DNA from 3 places in the Nanhaiella sioensis genome. Region 2 is predicted to be linked to each of the others. Evidence: predicted binding sites of a transcription regulator. Region 2 holds the regulator's gene; each other region holds the start of a gene.
What was found. Region 2 encodes LexA, which represses DNA repair genes until DNA is damaged. Its sites were predicted from a motif close to CGAACATATGTTCG; they were not measured.

Region 1 (5,280 bases), 1.3 Mb from region 2:
AAAAGAGCGGGGTTAATTTGGTGTAAATGCGATGGAAGCCGGTCTAGTTCCTACGTCAACAGTTGCGATTACTGAATGCGTTTTTACGTCAATTACTGATACAGTTCCATTGCTTGAGTTTCCAACGTAAGCAAATTTACCATCTGGTGTAAATTCGACAAAACTGAAAGATTGGCTATTGCCTACTTGAATTGTAGCGATAACTGAGTGGGTTTTTATGTCAATAGCCGTCACTACATCGCCACTAAGAGTATCAACATACGCAAATTTACCATCTGGTGTAATTGCGATGTTGGCTGGTCTGTCGCTCGGATTACCAACCGGAATCGTAGCAATAACCGAGTGAGTTTTTACGTCGATTGCAGATATAGAACCAGTACCGCCTGAATTTGAATTTACAACATAAGCGAGTTTGCCATTAGGTGTAAACTTGACTCCTAATGGTAGATTCCCAACTGGAATCGTAGCGGTAACGGAGTGAGTTTTTGTGTCTATGACTGAACAAGAATCGCCGGTGACATTTGTCACATAAGCTAACTTTCCATCCGGTGAAATCGCAAATCTATTCGGCAGGCTTCCCACTGGAATCGTAGCGATAACTGAGTGAGTTTTCACGTCTATAGCGGAAACACTATTGCTGTTACTTGCTCCGTTTACTACATAGGCAAGTTTTCCGTCTGGTGTGAAGGCCACAGAGTTTGGAGCCGAGCCGACTTGAACGGTAGCAATAATCGAATGAGTTTTGGTATCTATGACTGTTACAAGTCTTTCTGTAAAGCCTTCTATACTTGTGTTTACGACATAAGCAAGTTTTCCATCCGGTGTGAAAGCGACCATTGACGGTCCATTAGCTACATTAATAGTTGCAATAACCGAGTGAGTTTTTGAATCAATTACCGTAACGGAATTATTAATAGGAATTTGATTATTTGTAACATAAGCAAGTTTCCCGTCGGGTGTAATTGCTATGTTGTTTGGACTAGCACCTGGGCTAGTTACAGGAATAGTAGCAATAACGGAATGGGTTTTAGTATTGATAACAGAAACACTTCTACTACTATTATTTACTATATAAGCCAACACCATTTATAACACTGACCTCCTTTGAATTGTCTGTCTGTTTTAATGTAAGCGGTGATTTTCGTTGTGAGTATAGAAAAAGCCCCGTTCGTAATGAGCGGGGCAATGCTAGTTCAGATCAGGCAAAGCGTAAATGCCGAAATTACTTTGCTTGATAAAATGTATGTGCGTAGGCTTGCCGTTGTTAGTAATTTACAGTTGTAAATTTATTCGCGTTAAAAGCGAGACTTCCTCAACGCTCGCATAAAGCTCATCCCACATCGCAACTACCCCCAGTTTATGTCTATTTCTTCGGCGTTTACTTCTTGTAAATGTGCGTTGTAGTATTTCCGAATCTTATATAATTCGTCGGCTGCCTTGTTGCTGGATAGATTAAGAGGTGCTGTAAACCGTAGTAATGAATCGTTATGATAATAATAAAAATCGTAATAATGATTCGGAAACGACTTTTTAATTTTTACCATTCCTTCGTTAACTGTGAACGTTAACTCATCATTTTCACCTAAACAGCGGAGAGTTTCTTTCGCTTCCAACTTCGTAAATATCATTTTTAATTCTTCGTATATGCCGTAGTCACTCACTGGGAGTTAGCCTCCTCTCGTTGTCTTAGCGATTCCTTTACAAACCAAATATACCAATAATCTATCATTTTTTACAGTTTACGACAATAAGTCAACTAAACTCCCTCCCGTAAACCACACTCGCCGTCTTTTTTCCGTGCTCAATCACGTCCTTAATCGCATTCTTCGCCCACTGTTTCGCCAAATCATCCGTACCACCGGCTTTAAAATGGAAGTCCGCGATTAATTATGGATTTATAACGCAAATGATATAAGCGTCATTTAGATAGGGGTCGGCTCCGTTTTTTACAATTCGATAGTTTAGTAAATTATTACGCATATATAATAGGAAGGAACTCGTCATATCTCGTCTCATAATTGCTCTTACAACAAAACGTGTAAATTCCCTTTCGCCTTTTTGCATGTGTACAACCTCCGTTAATTTTATTGATATATTAATTCTGAATATTTCGCTAATAACCTTGTGACGAATCGAACAGCTGAATAACAAACAAATGTTCTGTTATAATATCGTTATGGAGGCGATTAATGATGGCGATAAAAGACCGAGGAATCATAAAATGGGCGCCAGCATTTCAGACGCCCGAACAAGGAAAATTTAAGCGCGAGGCTGAACGGGCGTATTACCACGTTGAAAGACCGACAGTTGACGAATATATGTTAACCGAATGGGAAGAACGAATTTGTTTAGCGATGGAGTATCATTATACCGTTAAGTTCAAGACGTAGCATGACGGTGTTATTTCGACAGTAATTGGAGAAGTACATTTTATCGATGATAAGGCGAGGCAGTACGTTGTTGAAACGAGTACGGGATTTAAGCGAGTTAAATTTAGCGAAGTGGTGGGCGTTGAAGTGGACGTATATGACGAGTGAGATTGCGCCCTTATTGCAGGGCGTATTCTGTATGGATAAAAATGGGCGAAAATAAATCGTAACTTTTTTCGAATAAACTATTGCAAAATTCGACATATCCTGTTAAGATTATATTCGTCCCAGTTAATGAGTCGTACGCAACGGACATTCAACGATTGACTCATCGTAGTCACAACGGACTTTTAAACGGTATTTGACCTTAATGGACTCAAAATCGTGTTCCTTCGGGAGTGTCGGTTCGACCCCGACCACCGGTATTACAACTTCATATGCGGGTGTAGTTTAGTGGTAAAACCTCAGCCTTCCAAGCTGATGTCGTGAGTTCGATTCTCATCACCCGCTCCATACATACTAATCACAACGCAGTGTTTCGTTCAAAGAAAACGAAGCATTGCGTTTTTATTTTACAATAAGTTAGTATGGTGGTATTAGATTTGTTTACTGTGTATGAACTGTTTTTAAACATAAAGGAAATTATATATATAACAATGGGGAAGGAGGTATTATTAATGAATATCCAAGCTTTAAAGGATGAAATAATTAATTATGCACATTCCATAGGAATAGACAAAATTGGTTTTGCAAGCTCCAACGTGTTTTCCCAATTAAAAGAACGATTACAAGAACAACAAATGCTTGGATACCGATCAGGATTTGAAGAGAGTGACATTGAAAAAAGGACGAATCCAAGAATATTATTACCAGAAGCAAATTCAATAATATCCATTGCGCTAGCGTACCCTTCAAAAATGACAAATGCACCTCGAAGTACGAAAGATGAACGTAGAGGAATTTTTTGTAGAGCTTCATGGGGCAAAGATTACCACCATATTTTAAGGGAGCGTTTGTTAAAGCTAGAAAACTTTATTAAAGAAAGGGTACCTAATGTAGAGTGTAAGTCTATGGTAGATACAGGAGAATTATCTGACCGTGCAGTAGCTGAGCGAGCAGGAATTGGCTGGAGTGGGAAGAACTGTGCAGTTATTACACCAGAGTTTGGTTCATTTGTATATCTAGGTGAATTAATAACAAATATTCCATTTGAACCTGATCAACCAATAGAAGAACGTTGTGGATCTTGTAATAAGTGCGTAGAAGCATGTCCGACCGGAGCATTAGTTCAAGGTGGCCAGTTGGATTCATCAAAATGTATTGCCTTCTTAACCCAAACAAAGGGGTTTTTAGCTGATGAGTATCGCATGAAAATTGGTAATCGTCTATATGGATGTGATACATGTCAAATGGTTTGTCCAGAAAATAAAGGAAAGGACTCTCACTTTCATTTAGAAATGGAACCAGACCCAGAAATAGCAAAGCCACTATTAAAGCCCTTATTACAAATAAGTAACAGAGAGTTTAGAGAAAAATTCGGCCATGTATCTGGATCTTGGAGAGGGAAAAAACCAATTCAGAGAAATGCTATCATTGCGCTAGCACATTTTAAGGATGAATCTGCAATTCCGGATTTATTAAAGCTAGTTACTGATGATCCACGTCCTGTAATACGTGGGACTGCAGTATGGGCATTAGGAAAAATTGCAAAACATGATATTTTGTCACAACTTAATAAAACTAAAGAACAAGAGAATGATCCAGATGTTTTAAATGAATACGAAAAATTATTCTGTTCACTTTCATAGTAATACAGTTACTTACTTTTTTGTTATCTGGCTAATAATTTATACTTCACCACATATGGTAGTAATGAAGGCTTATAGGTGGTGATTATTTGAAACAGAGCATTCATTTTTTAGTGAAAGATAGGATTGATTGCTATGTAAATAAAAGTAGCACGAATTTCAATGTTCTTAGTGAAAAAGAACAACAAGCTCTCAAGAGAAAACAAGCTCTTTGTAATAAGCGATCAGTAGAAGTGTTAAAATGTAATGTCAAAGGAAAAGTACTTGGGAAGAAACAAATTGCTGGCAGTACGAGTATTAATTATGTCTTACACTATAGAAGTTTAATGAAACAGGGAGATTTTTTTTACATTGAAGAGATTTGTGAACATAGAATTGCTTCCTTTCTGTTAAATGATCTTATTAATGATTGTGAAGACAATAATTTTGTAAGTATGCAAGAACATGTACCTTTGGATAGGAATCAATCTGAAGCAACTAGGAAGTCGTTTAAGTATGATCGACTTGAAGCTGTTAAATATGCTGAGAATTGGTGGAACAGCTATAATGTAAAATACAAAACATTTGAAGTAGATTGTACAAATTTTGTATCACAATGTTTGCATGCAGGTGGTGCTCCTTTAGTTGGATATCCTAATCGTTCAAATGGGTGGTGGATGGCGGGGAATAGTTGGAGCTATAGTTGGTCTGTAGCACATTCATTAAGGTGGTATTTATCCGGTTCAAATGCAGGTTTACGTGCAGTTGAAGTTGAATCTGCAAAGGCTTTATCACAAGGAGATATTATATGCTACGATTTTGAGGGTGATGGAAAATTCGATCATACGACGATAGTAGTTGCAAAAGACAAAGAAAGTTATCCTTTGGTCAATGCACATACGGAGAATAGTAGAATGAGATACTGGTCATATGAGGACTCTACTGCTTATACCCCTAACATTAAATATAAATTTTTTCATATTGTTGACGACAGCTGATTTAACAAAAATTTGATATAATAATATAGAATTTTATGTTTGAGGTGAGATAATTTTGGGAATACATGTTGTACTATATCAACCAGAAATACCAGCTAATACAGGAAATATTGCTCGCACATGTGC
Region 2 (5,280 bases):
TTTTGCTTCCCCATTGACGGAAATTTTTAATATCATCCATCGTTACGTCATAACCACTTAAATGTAATAAGCTATATAATAGCATTGATCCGTGCCCAGCTGATAATACAAAGCGATCACGATTAAACCATTGAGGATTAGACGGGTTGTGGTTCATATATTTAGTCCACAACGTATATGCCATAGGAGCAGCTCCCATCGGCATGCCTGGATGTCCTGAGTTAGCTTTCTCAATTGCATCAATCGATAAAGTTCTGATTGCAGCAATAGATAAATCATCAATATTAAGTGACATAAAATACCACCCTTTCAATCATTATAGTACATATCATATATTCAAAATGAACAAATGTACATACATTGTGAAAAAAAGATACATTTTGTTCAAGAAAACATCTTTTCATAGTATGTACAAAAAACCATACATAAAATGATGTATCCTTAAACTTCCTTCATTCAGCTTATAATTTAGGAAGATTATAAAATAAAAATTTACGAATGGTAATAACTCTAGCCTTAATGAAAACGGCTATTCTTACTCTTTTTTAATTTTGTAGGCGTAACATCATTTCCTTCTTTATCTACTACTTTTACTGAATGTAAAGTATTTTCCATCGAATTACGAAACGATTGAATATATTCCTTGCGTAAATCTTGTTGTTCACGTTTTTCTTCATCCGTTAACCCAGATGATTTAGATTTTTTTGACAAATAGTTAATACGATTAATTTTTTCATTTGATAACACGTCAATGCTTCCTTTCTATTCAATAGGATATTATGTTCTGTACATATTACAAGAAGAGAGCTTCATTTTCAACGGTTTTGTTTTAGTACAAAAAACTAAAGACTTATACAATTAGCAATTGCTGGATTTTTTCTTCTCTGAAAACATAGTCAATCGGCTAATAATTACGTTTTAACCTTCCACTTTAGTTGAATACAATGATATTGCCAATAGTGTCATTTTAATAGCCTATTTTCATACAGACTGTTGCTTTTCAGACTAAGAATTAATCACGTATACATCTAGCTTTTGTCGTACCTTCTCTACTTATAATTTTGGGGACCCATTCAAAACTCCGTCTTACTGTCTATTCCTTTATTATAATAGCTACCAAGTTTCGAAAGGCTGTTTTCGCATTGATGATTGTTTTTATATTTAGACTCAACTGCAGATTGTGGCATCTATTCTTCTCTACAATGATGACTAACATGTAAAGCCACTTTTCTTGGTACTAATGTCATAATAATAGTAACAAAGCTTACGAAAAGTGCCTTTCAATAACAACGTAATATAAGTATACAATTGTAACTTGTATACTACAGCATTCGTTCATTCTATTGTTAGCCATCTACTCTAAATTATTATGCATATATTCTTTATAACGTCGATGTACCGTTGCTTTTGACACATCAAATCCAAGACCACGTAATGTTGCCGCTATATCTGAAAACGTGAGATTATTTTGGCGTAACCTTATAATTTCCTCAATAGGTATTTCCTTTCTTTCTCTACCTGAGCTTACATGGATGTTTTTTAAATTCCTCTCAGGTCTATATCCTTCTTCGATAGCTCGTTTCATTCCCCGTTTAATTTTTAAATTATGTATTTTTCGTTGATATTCCTCAACAATGCTAACAATTTCCAACATCATGGAATCAGCTTCTGACAATTGTAACTCTCCATGATGATGAACTGTGTATATTTTAACTCTTTCCTTTAAAATAAAATGCAGCAAAGCTATTCTTGCATTACCCCTACCTAGCCTCGTCTCATCTTGTATTAAAAGGGCATCGATATGCTGTTCTTTAATTTCATTCAATAGCTCATAAATGCCATCTCTATCCATGTCATATCCGCTTGCCCTTTCTACAACCACTTTCTTCACATCAAAATGGTAACTGTTTGCAAGCTGGAGTAATTCTGCCTTTTGTCGTGTTAATGATGTCTCCTGTGTTTGTTTATTTGTACTAACACGACAATATATTATTGCTTTTTCCATTTCTACCTCCGATTAATTGTTAACTGCATAAGTATCATACATTTTATTACCTTCTGATTTTAACACTGGAATATAAATTTCATCACCATAAAAAATTCTATCAGGAGCTATTTGATTTACATCCTCTACCCAACTGATAAAGTCATTGATTGATAAATCGTGACTGTTACTATACTCGGACGCAATATCCCAAAGTGTATCTCCATCTTCTACTTTAATAGTAATATAATCATTTTTCTCGATATCCTTATAAGAAGTAATTAGTGCAAAAGCAAAGCCGATAAAAACAGTAAAAAACAAGATATAGTAAATTTTAGATTGTTTCATAATAAGTCCCCCTGATTAACAGAATACATGTTCGTTTTTAGTTATTGTATACGAACAAATGTTTTATGTCAACATTTTTACGAACTTACGTTTGTTATACATAACAAGTCGTGCTATAATGAATGAAAGTAAAATCTTTCTAGTATATCCTTACAGTATTAATAGATGATCTTAATTTTTTAATGTTATGAACGGGTATACATGCTAACAATAGAAAAGATTATTATAATGAGGTGCTAACGATGGCAAAATTATCGAAAAGGCAACAAGACATACTAGATTTCATAAAACAAGAAGTACAATCAAAGGGATATCCACCTTCTGTTAGAGAAATTGGAGAAGCGGTAGGGCTAGCTTCAAGCTCAACAGTTCATGGTCATTTATCTCGTTTAGAAAGTAAGGGACTAATCCGCAGAGACCCAACTAAACCTAGAGCAATTGAGATATTAGATTTAGATCCTGCTGATGTAATCCCAAAAAATAACGTCATGAATGTACCGATCATAGGAAAGGTAACAGCTGGTCAACCAATAACAGCAATTGAAAATGTTGAAGAATACTTCCCTCTTCCTGATAAACTTGTATCCCCTGACGAAAATGTATTTATGCTTGAAGTAATGGGAGATAGCATGATTGAGGCCGGTATATTAGATGGGGATCACGTCATTGTTCGGCAACAACAAACTGCTTCAAATGGAGATATCGTTGTTGCAATGACAGAGGATGACGAGGCAACAGTAAAAAGATTTTTTAAAGAAAAAGACTACATAAGACTTCAGCCAGAAAACTCAACTTTAGAACCTATTATTCTTCGTAATGTAGCTATATTAGGAAAAGTAATCGGGGTGTATCGTACCATCCATTAAACACTATTGTACATAACGAATGTATGATCTATTCTTTGACAAACAGTCTCTTTTAAAACGTTGTTCCAATCAGATAGATTAACATACAGGTTAGCAGTCCACAATGCTTTTTAATGTATTCATACGATCTCATATTATAATCCAATCCTTAGCTTAGAACCTCTGAGCTAAGGATTTTTTTGTCATATTGTAAGCTCCCTCAGAATTCATTTTGATTGGCTATTTTCACAATGGTTGCTGTTTTTACTTTTAAGATATACACACGTATATATCTAACGTTCAAGACACCTTTTCTAAGCTCCTATAAAACTCATAATACTGTCCATTTTTAGTAAAAAAACAAAATTCAAGCAAAAAATCTTTAGTTTAAATTTATCATTCAATGATTTTCTTAGTCACTTTTTCTCATATCCCCCACTATGTCACCAATTTTATGCTTGTTATCCTGAGATTAGACTTGACGGTCTAGACCATTCGGTCTAATATGTATAATAAGCAAGCAGCATTAACTATCAGGCTATTTCAGCATAGCGTGTTTTTTTGCACTAATAAACACGAATACAGCTAGATTTCGTGCCATCTATTCTCATATAAAATGACGGTATTCTTTATCTTCAGGATAAAGAACTATAACAACAAAGTTTACGAACAGAGCTAACGATTAAGATTAAAAACTTGTAGGAGATGATGTAATTGACGCGAGGATTTAATAAAGAATTCGAACATTCAGATGCGTTAATGCAAGCAGCATTAAATGAATTTGTGGAAAAAGGCTATGACAAAGCCTCATTAAATCATATTTTGAAGACAGCGAATATGAGTAAGGGCTCATTTTACTACCATTTTAACAACAAGGAAGATCTTTACTTAAATCTCATAGACATGTTGATTCAAAAAAAGCAACTATTCCTTGCCAAGGTTATGAATCCAAGTGATTATTCCAAAGACATTTTTTCGATATTTAAAACACAAATCCGAATTGGAATGCAATTTTCCAATGAATATCCAGATATTAATCGTTTTGCAAACAGCTTTATTAAAGAAAAAGGAACTCCCATATACGAAAAGGCGTTGACAAGGCATAATTTTCAGGATAATGACCAAATGAACAAGCTCATTGAAGCATCCTATAACAAAGGTGAAATTAGGCAGACACTACCACTGGAATTCGTCCAATCATTAATTGGTTTCTTGTTCACTAATATTGTGGATGTAGCGGATATGTCAAAGCCTGATCACTATGAGTCAAGTCTAAACCACTTAATTGATTTCCTTAAAAATGGCCTGACAGATCAATAATGATCTTAACCATCACATGTTGACATCAGCAAAGTAGGTGAAGATTTATGTCTCTACCTGACTAACTGATAATTTGGAGTAAGGTATATGCTACATCTGTGCATCGTTGAAGTAATGATTCCTTTCTGCATTCAATTATTTTTCAAAATAACGAGCTTAATTTGAAAAGGAGAGTTATTATATGGCCCAATTTGATTATCCTGTAGGATACCATGATTTTCATAAAACAAAAATTATAGACTATCAAATGAATCGGTGGTATTCAATGGGATACACACGAAAAGAAGACATGGTGGATGCAGCTACCAGAATAAAAAAGTTAGAAGATTGGAAGGAGGAAATGATAAAGCAGGCTGAAAAAGCTATTGATGAAAAACGCATAATGAATGGAACATTTTATTACAGGGCTGCAGAATTTTTTACTCATCCGAATGACCCAGATAAATTAAGACTGTATGATACATTCATTGAAATGTTTTATAATGACCTGTTTGTTGAACATGATATTGAACGTTATAACATACCCTATGAAAATGTATACTTACCTGCAATGAGACTACCTTCTAACAATAAAAATGCCAGAGGAACAATTGTCATTCATGGTGGATTTGATTCATTTATGGAAGAGCTATACTCAATGGCAAGCTATTTTGCACATTTAAACTATGAGGTCATATTATTTGAAGGTCCAGGGCAAGGTGGTGCCTTAAAAAAATCTGGCTTAGCACTAAGTTATGAATGGGAAAAACCAACAAAAGCCGTTCTAGATTACTTTAAGTTAAA
Region 3 (5,280 bases), 210 kb from region 2:
TTCATAAAATTTAATGATTACTGTCATATTCTATTCTTTAATTCTAGTAATGTGTGTATGTTTGTCCTATGTACATTTCATCAATTTGAATCACAAAAAGTAATAGTTGAAAGCCGTATTCTAAGTAAAGGGTGGATTTTGCAAAAAGTAATATTAGCAATTAACGGTATACAAGAATGCTATAGGAGTTTAATAAACTGTTAGAACTAGTAAATTTGGATTGATATAAGAACTAATTACTATTATTTGTAGATAATGAGGAGGTTTTCGGTTGACTACCTTGTTATCATGATGAAGATTCCATTTTTGTATACAGGAATAAAATTGATGTTAAAAAATTGTAAAAAAACATGAGGATTTTACTTAAATTAGACTTCAATTGTTTGTTAATCTCTCTAAAACGGTAATTCATAAATACTTACCATGTAATCTTCTTCAAGATAAGCATAATATCTAGTATAGAGGTAAAAGGTTGGAATTGTGTGAGGAAGTATGACAGTTTAGTTGTTCATTAATTGAAGCAAATGATTTCAATCAAGATAATGTAAGTGACATAGTTACATAAATATGGAGGTTTTATGTATTTTGAAATACTTAATTGCTGGTATGCAATGAAATGACTTAGTCACTTGAATGAAGTGTAGCCAATCCAAGTAATAGGGGGTAAATAGGTGATATAAAATGAAGTGTAATTAAAGTTATTTTCATCACATAAATACATACAAAGATTCAAAAATGGTTTTAATATTTGGAAAAAAATCAAATGCTTGGTGCAATTTTGCATGAAAGCATAAATACTAGCTAAGTTTGAAAGGTACGAACATTACGGAAAGATGGAAAGGGATAAGAAAGTAAGAGCATGAGTGTAACAAAAACAACTTAAAAAAATATTCCATGTTAACAACTAGTAAATTAATTGATTTTCCATAAAATGTACAAACCAACTATCCCCTTTTTTAGTTAATAACAATACTTATATAGTGTACAAAAAAAAGAAAGGGTTGGAAACATTTATGGAAAAAGAAGTGACATTTTGTGAACCTTCACAAATAATAGCAGAGCCAGTTGAAGAATTAGATTGTATAACATTATGTAACGTAGCTGTTAAAAAAGAGAGAACATGTAGGAGTGAAGAAGAAATTATTTGTTGTTTAGAAACATGCAATGATTTTCCAATTGTTCGTATAGATGATTGTAGAGCATGTTTTATAGATTCTTGTTGTGAGGTCAAAGAGGATAGTTCAATTACTGGATTAAAAACAGCAGATGTAAGTGCTACTTTCCAAATTTCGGTGTTAGTTCAAACTCAAGCACCTAGTGGAGAATTATGTCCTGCAGTTTGTACGAGAAATATTACTGTAGACATCCCTGATGTATTTGAGTCTTGTGAAATCAAAAACTGTAGAGTTGTTGAAGCTAGGGCAGAATGTAGAGCTGATAGGTTTGAAGGATGCGAGATATTTGTTTTTGTTGAAGTGGATATTAGAACTGAAGCATGTGTATTAGAAAATGAAGTTAAAGTTGCAAGGTGTTTATTTGGGTAACAAATATGAGTACACTCCAGTATTGAGCTGGAGTGCTCTTATTTTTAAAAGCAACAATTAATGCGAAAACAGCCATATAAAAAGATAATCCTTACTCAAAATAACATATACCATTATAGGTAGGTTTTTTATGTGTTCACTCTGTCGGGTACATCATGATGTTTGTTATATTATTTGTACATTAATAATGTCTTCAAATTTAATTATATGTATTTCATCGAATTTATCGGTTACTCTAATATGCCTGTGGAATTGATCTATAAAATGAATATATCCCATACATGGCTTAAAAGCCCCGTTCTCAAAATATGTCACAGTCACTTCCTGTGTAAACTCCAAAGCTTCCAGGACTGTACTATTAATTTCCTCTATCTCATGCTCATCTAAGACAGGCTTTTGCACCTTATAATAATCAGCCTTTGCTTCTTTCATCATCTTCATATGTTCAGGTTGTATAAATGCGGGCATCCATTTCATAATTCCTCGATCTTTCAAACGTATCACCTCTGTACTTATTATATACGAAAATATGTTCGTTTAGTAAAGAAATAAGTTATAAAAAATCTAGTTATCTATCCTCACAAATGATTGGGAATAATATATTTTGTAGTCGGAAAGGAATTTCCAACTTAATTATCTGTATTTATATGAATAGAGGAGTTAAAGTTTTGCATTTATCTATCATATAGTTCGATAAAGAAAAGTAAATTTTGTCTCAAATCATTATAAAAATCTTAGACAAACTGAAAGAATACCCAAATTCGAGTACTCTTTCAGTTGTAAAGAATAACAATAGATATATATTTACTTAACCCAAGGTGGTTTAGGTTTAGGGTCTTCTTCTTTACAGTCGCAGAATACTAAAGTGAATAAACTCAGAAATCTGCAATCTGCATCGTCTGTTGCATCACTAATCTCAAGCATTCTCTCAAATTGCTTAGCAATATCAACGTTAGTTAAACTATCAATGGCACCTTCAACTTTACCCGCAATATCATAATCCTCTTTACAAGAATCACAGAATGCTAAAGTGAATAAACTTAAAAAAGTACAATTATGAGCCATGTTATTCCTCATCCTCTCAATTAATTAATATAAATATCAAATTTATAGTATGTCTCATAAAGCACTTATGTGTAGATACTAGTACATAATATAAGAAATGTATTTATACCTATGAGGCAGAGTGATTACTGAAGTGTGAAAACAATAATAATTATGTCTGAGAGTCTGTAGCACTAATGTTAAAATAACAATTACCTAAAATTGAAAAGTTCTTAATAAATTCAATATTATAATCCTATATTTAACATTTATGTGATAAATTACAATATGGTTATGCATAACCATATTTCTCTTTTTCATTTTTCTAATCCCTAGAATTATCTGGGGATCTTTTTGAGTTAATCAACATAATGGATGTTGTGTCTATTAATCTCTAACTGTGTAATGTCAGTTAAATCCTATTTATAAAACTCAGTTGTGTTGGCAACATGGTTACAGATAAAATAACGGTGATCGCTGTACGTTCCAGTTTACTTGTTGACGTCAGTTCACCAAAGAATTTTTACTTACCCGTCTAATCAAAAATATATAACTTTGCATACAATACTCCAAACAAATGATGAAAAGAGGTTCTTTTATGGGTGCCTATGTTTCAAAATCCTCCTGTTGCGGAAGTACCAAGACGCTCAGTACGGAAAAGATAGCTTGCTGCGATTGTCCGATGGAAATTGATTCGCAAACCAGAAATATCAACCTTACTTGTGGTCAATCTATGACGGTTTTTGGTGGGAACTTTAGAGGACTATTGTCCGGGTCAATTGCTGTAGGAGAGGATTCTGCCTGTGGCCTTCGTGTTACTATCACGACAAACGGTGTAGATGTTGTACTAGATATCCCTCTTCCAAATGATCCGGAAAATAGCAATACTTTAAGTATTGCATATACAAATGTATCTAATATCACTGTTGCCTGCATGAGTGATGGGGGTGGAGATTGTATTGGTAATTATTCTTATAAACTGATCGATAGATGTATTAGTCCTTCGTTACCTAGCCCTCCTCCACCCTAATCTGCAGATTTGACTTAATAAATCACCCTCAAAATAAATATTCTTCTTCAAGGGCGATCGTTTGTATTTCTATTAGACATTATAAATAACTTACCGTAGAGATATTTGCTCTTTATGAAATAAGGGGAATTTTCTTAATCTCCTTCAAGTCTGTATCTGCTTTTTCTCATTAACTTATTCCATAGCAGTTGATGAGCTTGAAGTTGTATCAAAGAGAACTCATTTAGTAATGAAACGGGATTTACAGAAATGTTCCGAGTATCCCACTCCATGAGGGTATAAAAGTGATTAACTGGAAAATGGAAACTCAAGAAGAGGACGAACAATATCTTAAAATTCTATTAATTTTACACAATATCTATCGCCTCTTAAAGCTGAAGATGACTTTGAAGGAGAATCTTGGAGTTTAAACCGGTTAAGATGGACAAAAGGTGGACAAAAAATAAGCCGTTGAAATATACTGTTATCCTTAAAAACATACAATGTATTTCACTGACTGGATGATATGAAAACAGCCCAACTCTATGTGTAGAGTTGGGCGTTTCTTATAATTAACTAGTTTGTTGAAAAGAGGTGACCTTGATAGACAATAACTCTAGACCAATGATAATTATCCAATAATCATGACTGTCAAGCCAAGAGGAACTCTCAACTACACAAGCAGTTTGCCATCTGGAGTAAAGGTGGCGAATAATGGAAATATCCTCATCAGAATAGTGGTAATTTTTACATCAAAGACGACACAGTTCTTTCGTCATTGCTAGCTTAGTTAGCGAGTTTTCCATTGAAAGATAGGTTGGGCAGATAAACATGATCTACAACAGGTAAAGTAGTGGTCACAGTTTTCACATCAATCACTGTTGTCGTCATATTCGAACTTCTCTGTTATATAATTATTACTATAAAGATATGACAAGATTAGTTTGAATGATTAACTGAAACAACAACTCTTACTTAAGCTGGTAGGAATAATTGAAAAACAAACTCTAATGACAGGTTGTAAATTTCTTTTATTTGGCTCCTTTCGTATACTTTGTTTTTTTTTAGTCACATTGAACTTGAGTCAATATCTTGGACACAAAAAGATTAAGTTTTATGCAGAGTCTTTGAATAGTTCTTCTATTGCTTGGGGTGTTTTATAAGCAATGCTGCTATGCTTTCTTTTTCTGTTATACCATGCTTCGATAAATTCAAAGATGGCGATATTGGCAGTTTTATAGTCTAGATATTGAACATGATTTACTTCTTCTTTCTTCAATATAGCGTGGAAAGATTCAATACAGGCGTTATCATAAGGGCATCCTTTTTGGCTAAAGGAGTGTGTTATACCATAAGATTTAATACGATCAGTAAATGCTTGGCTTGTATATTGTGAACCTAGGTCAGTATGTAGAATTAACCCTTCGGGTGGTAATTGAGTTACGTAAGCGTTTTCTAGAGCTTTTATTACGACGTCTGTTGTCATTTCCTCTGAAAAGGAATAGCCGACAATCTTTCGCGAATGTAAATCCATCACCGATGCTAAATAGCACCATCCGTCTTTCACCGTATGCACATAAGTTATATCAGCCACCCACTTTTCATTAATTGATGCAGTTGAAAAATCTCTTTTCAAGATGTTTTCTCGATTTACAACTTTCTCATTTGAACTATATGGACGGA

Region 1: V1503_RS06075 (YolD-like family protein) is a predicted target of LexA. The motif match lies at 2,149-2,162, and genes of this name have one in related genera.
Region 3: V1503_RS01020 (YolD-like family protein) is a predicted target of LexA. The motif match lies at 2,067-2,080, and genes of this name have one in related genera.

The regions. Positions count from the first base shown of each region.
Region 1 is NZ_JBKAEG010000001.1:1,319,797-1,325,076, reverse strand. It holds gene V1503_RS06085 (beta-propeller fold lactonase family protein) at 13-1,086, opposite strand; gene V1503_RS06080 (hypothetical protein) at 1,347-1,661, opposite strand; gene V1503_RS06075 (YolD-like family protein) at 2,190-2,390, shown strand; tRNA gene V1503_RS06070 (tRNA-Gly) at 2,809-2,882, shown strand; gene queG (tRNA epoxyqueuosine(34) reductase QueG) at 3,047-4,177, shown strand; gene V1503_RS06060 (amidase domain-containing protein) at 4,267-5,154, shown strand; gene trmL (tRNA (uridine(34)/cytosine(34)/5-carboxymethylaminomethyluridine(34)-2'-O)-methyltransferase TrmL) at 5,210-5,280, shown strand, end outside.
Region 2 is NZ_JBKAEG010000001.1:12,116-17,395, forward strand. It holds gene tkt (transketolase) at 1-295, opposite strand, end outside; gene V1503_RS00070 (DUF896 domain-containing protein) at 517-747, opposite strand; gene V1503_RS00075 (YneB family resolvase-like protein) at 1,355-2,005, opposite strand; gene yneA (cell division suppressor protein YneA) at 2,018-2,332, opposite strand; gene lexA (transcriptional repressor LexA) at 2,575-3,198, shown strand; gene V1503_RS00090 (TetR/AcrR family transcriptional regulator) at 3,892-4,497, shown strand; gene V1503_RS00095 (alpha/beta fold hydrolase) at 4,679-5,280, shown strand, end outside.
Region 3 is NZ_JBKAEG010000001.1:220,317-225,596, reverse strand. It holds gene V1503_RS01025 (hypothetical protein) at 1,014-1,544, shown strand; gene V1503_RS01020 (YolD-like family protein) at 1,710-2,039, opposite strand; gene V1503_RS01015 (hypothetical protein) at 2,349-2,609, opposite strand; gene V1503_RS01010 (hypothetical protein) at 3,187-3,618, shown strand; one part of gene V1503_RS01005 (IS3 family transposase) at 4,712-5,280, opposite strand, start outside.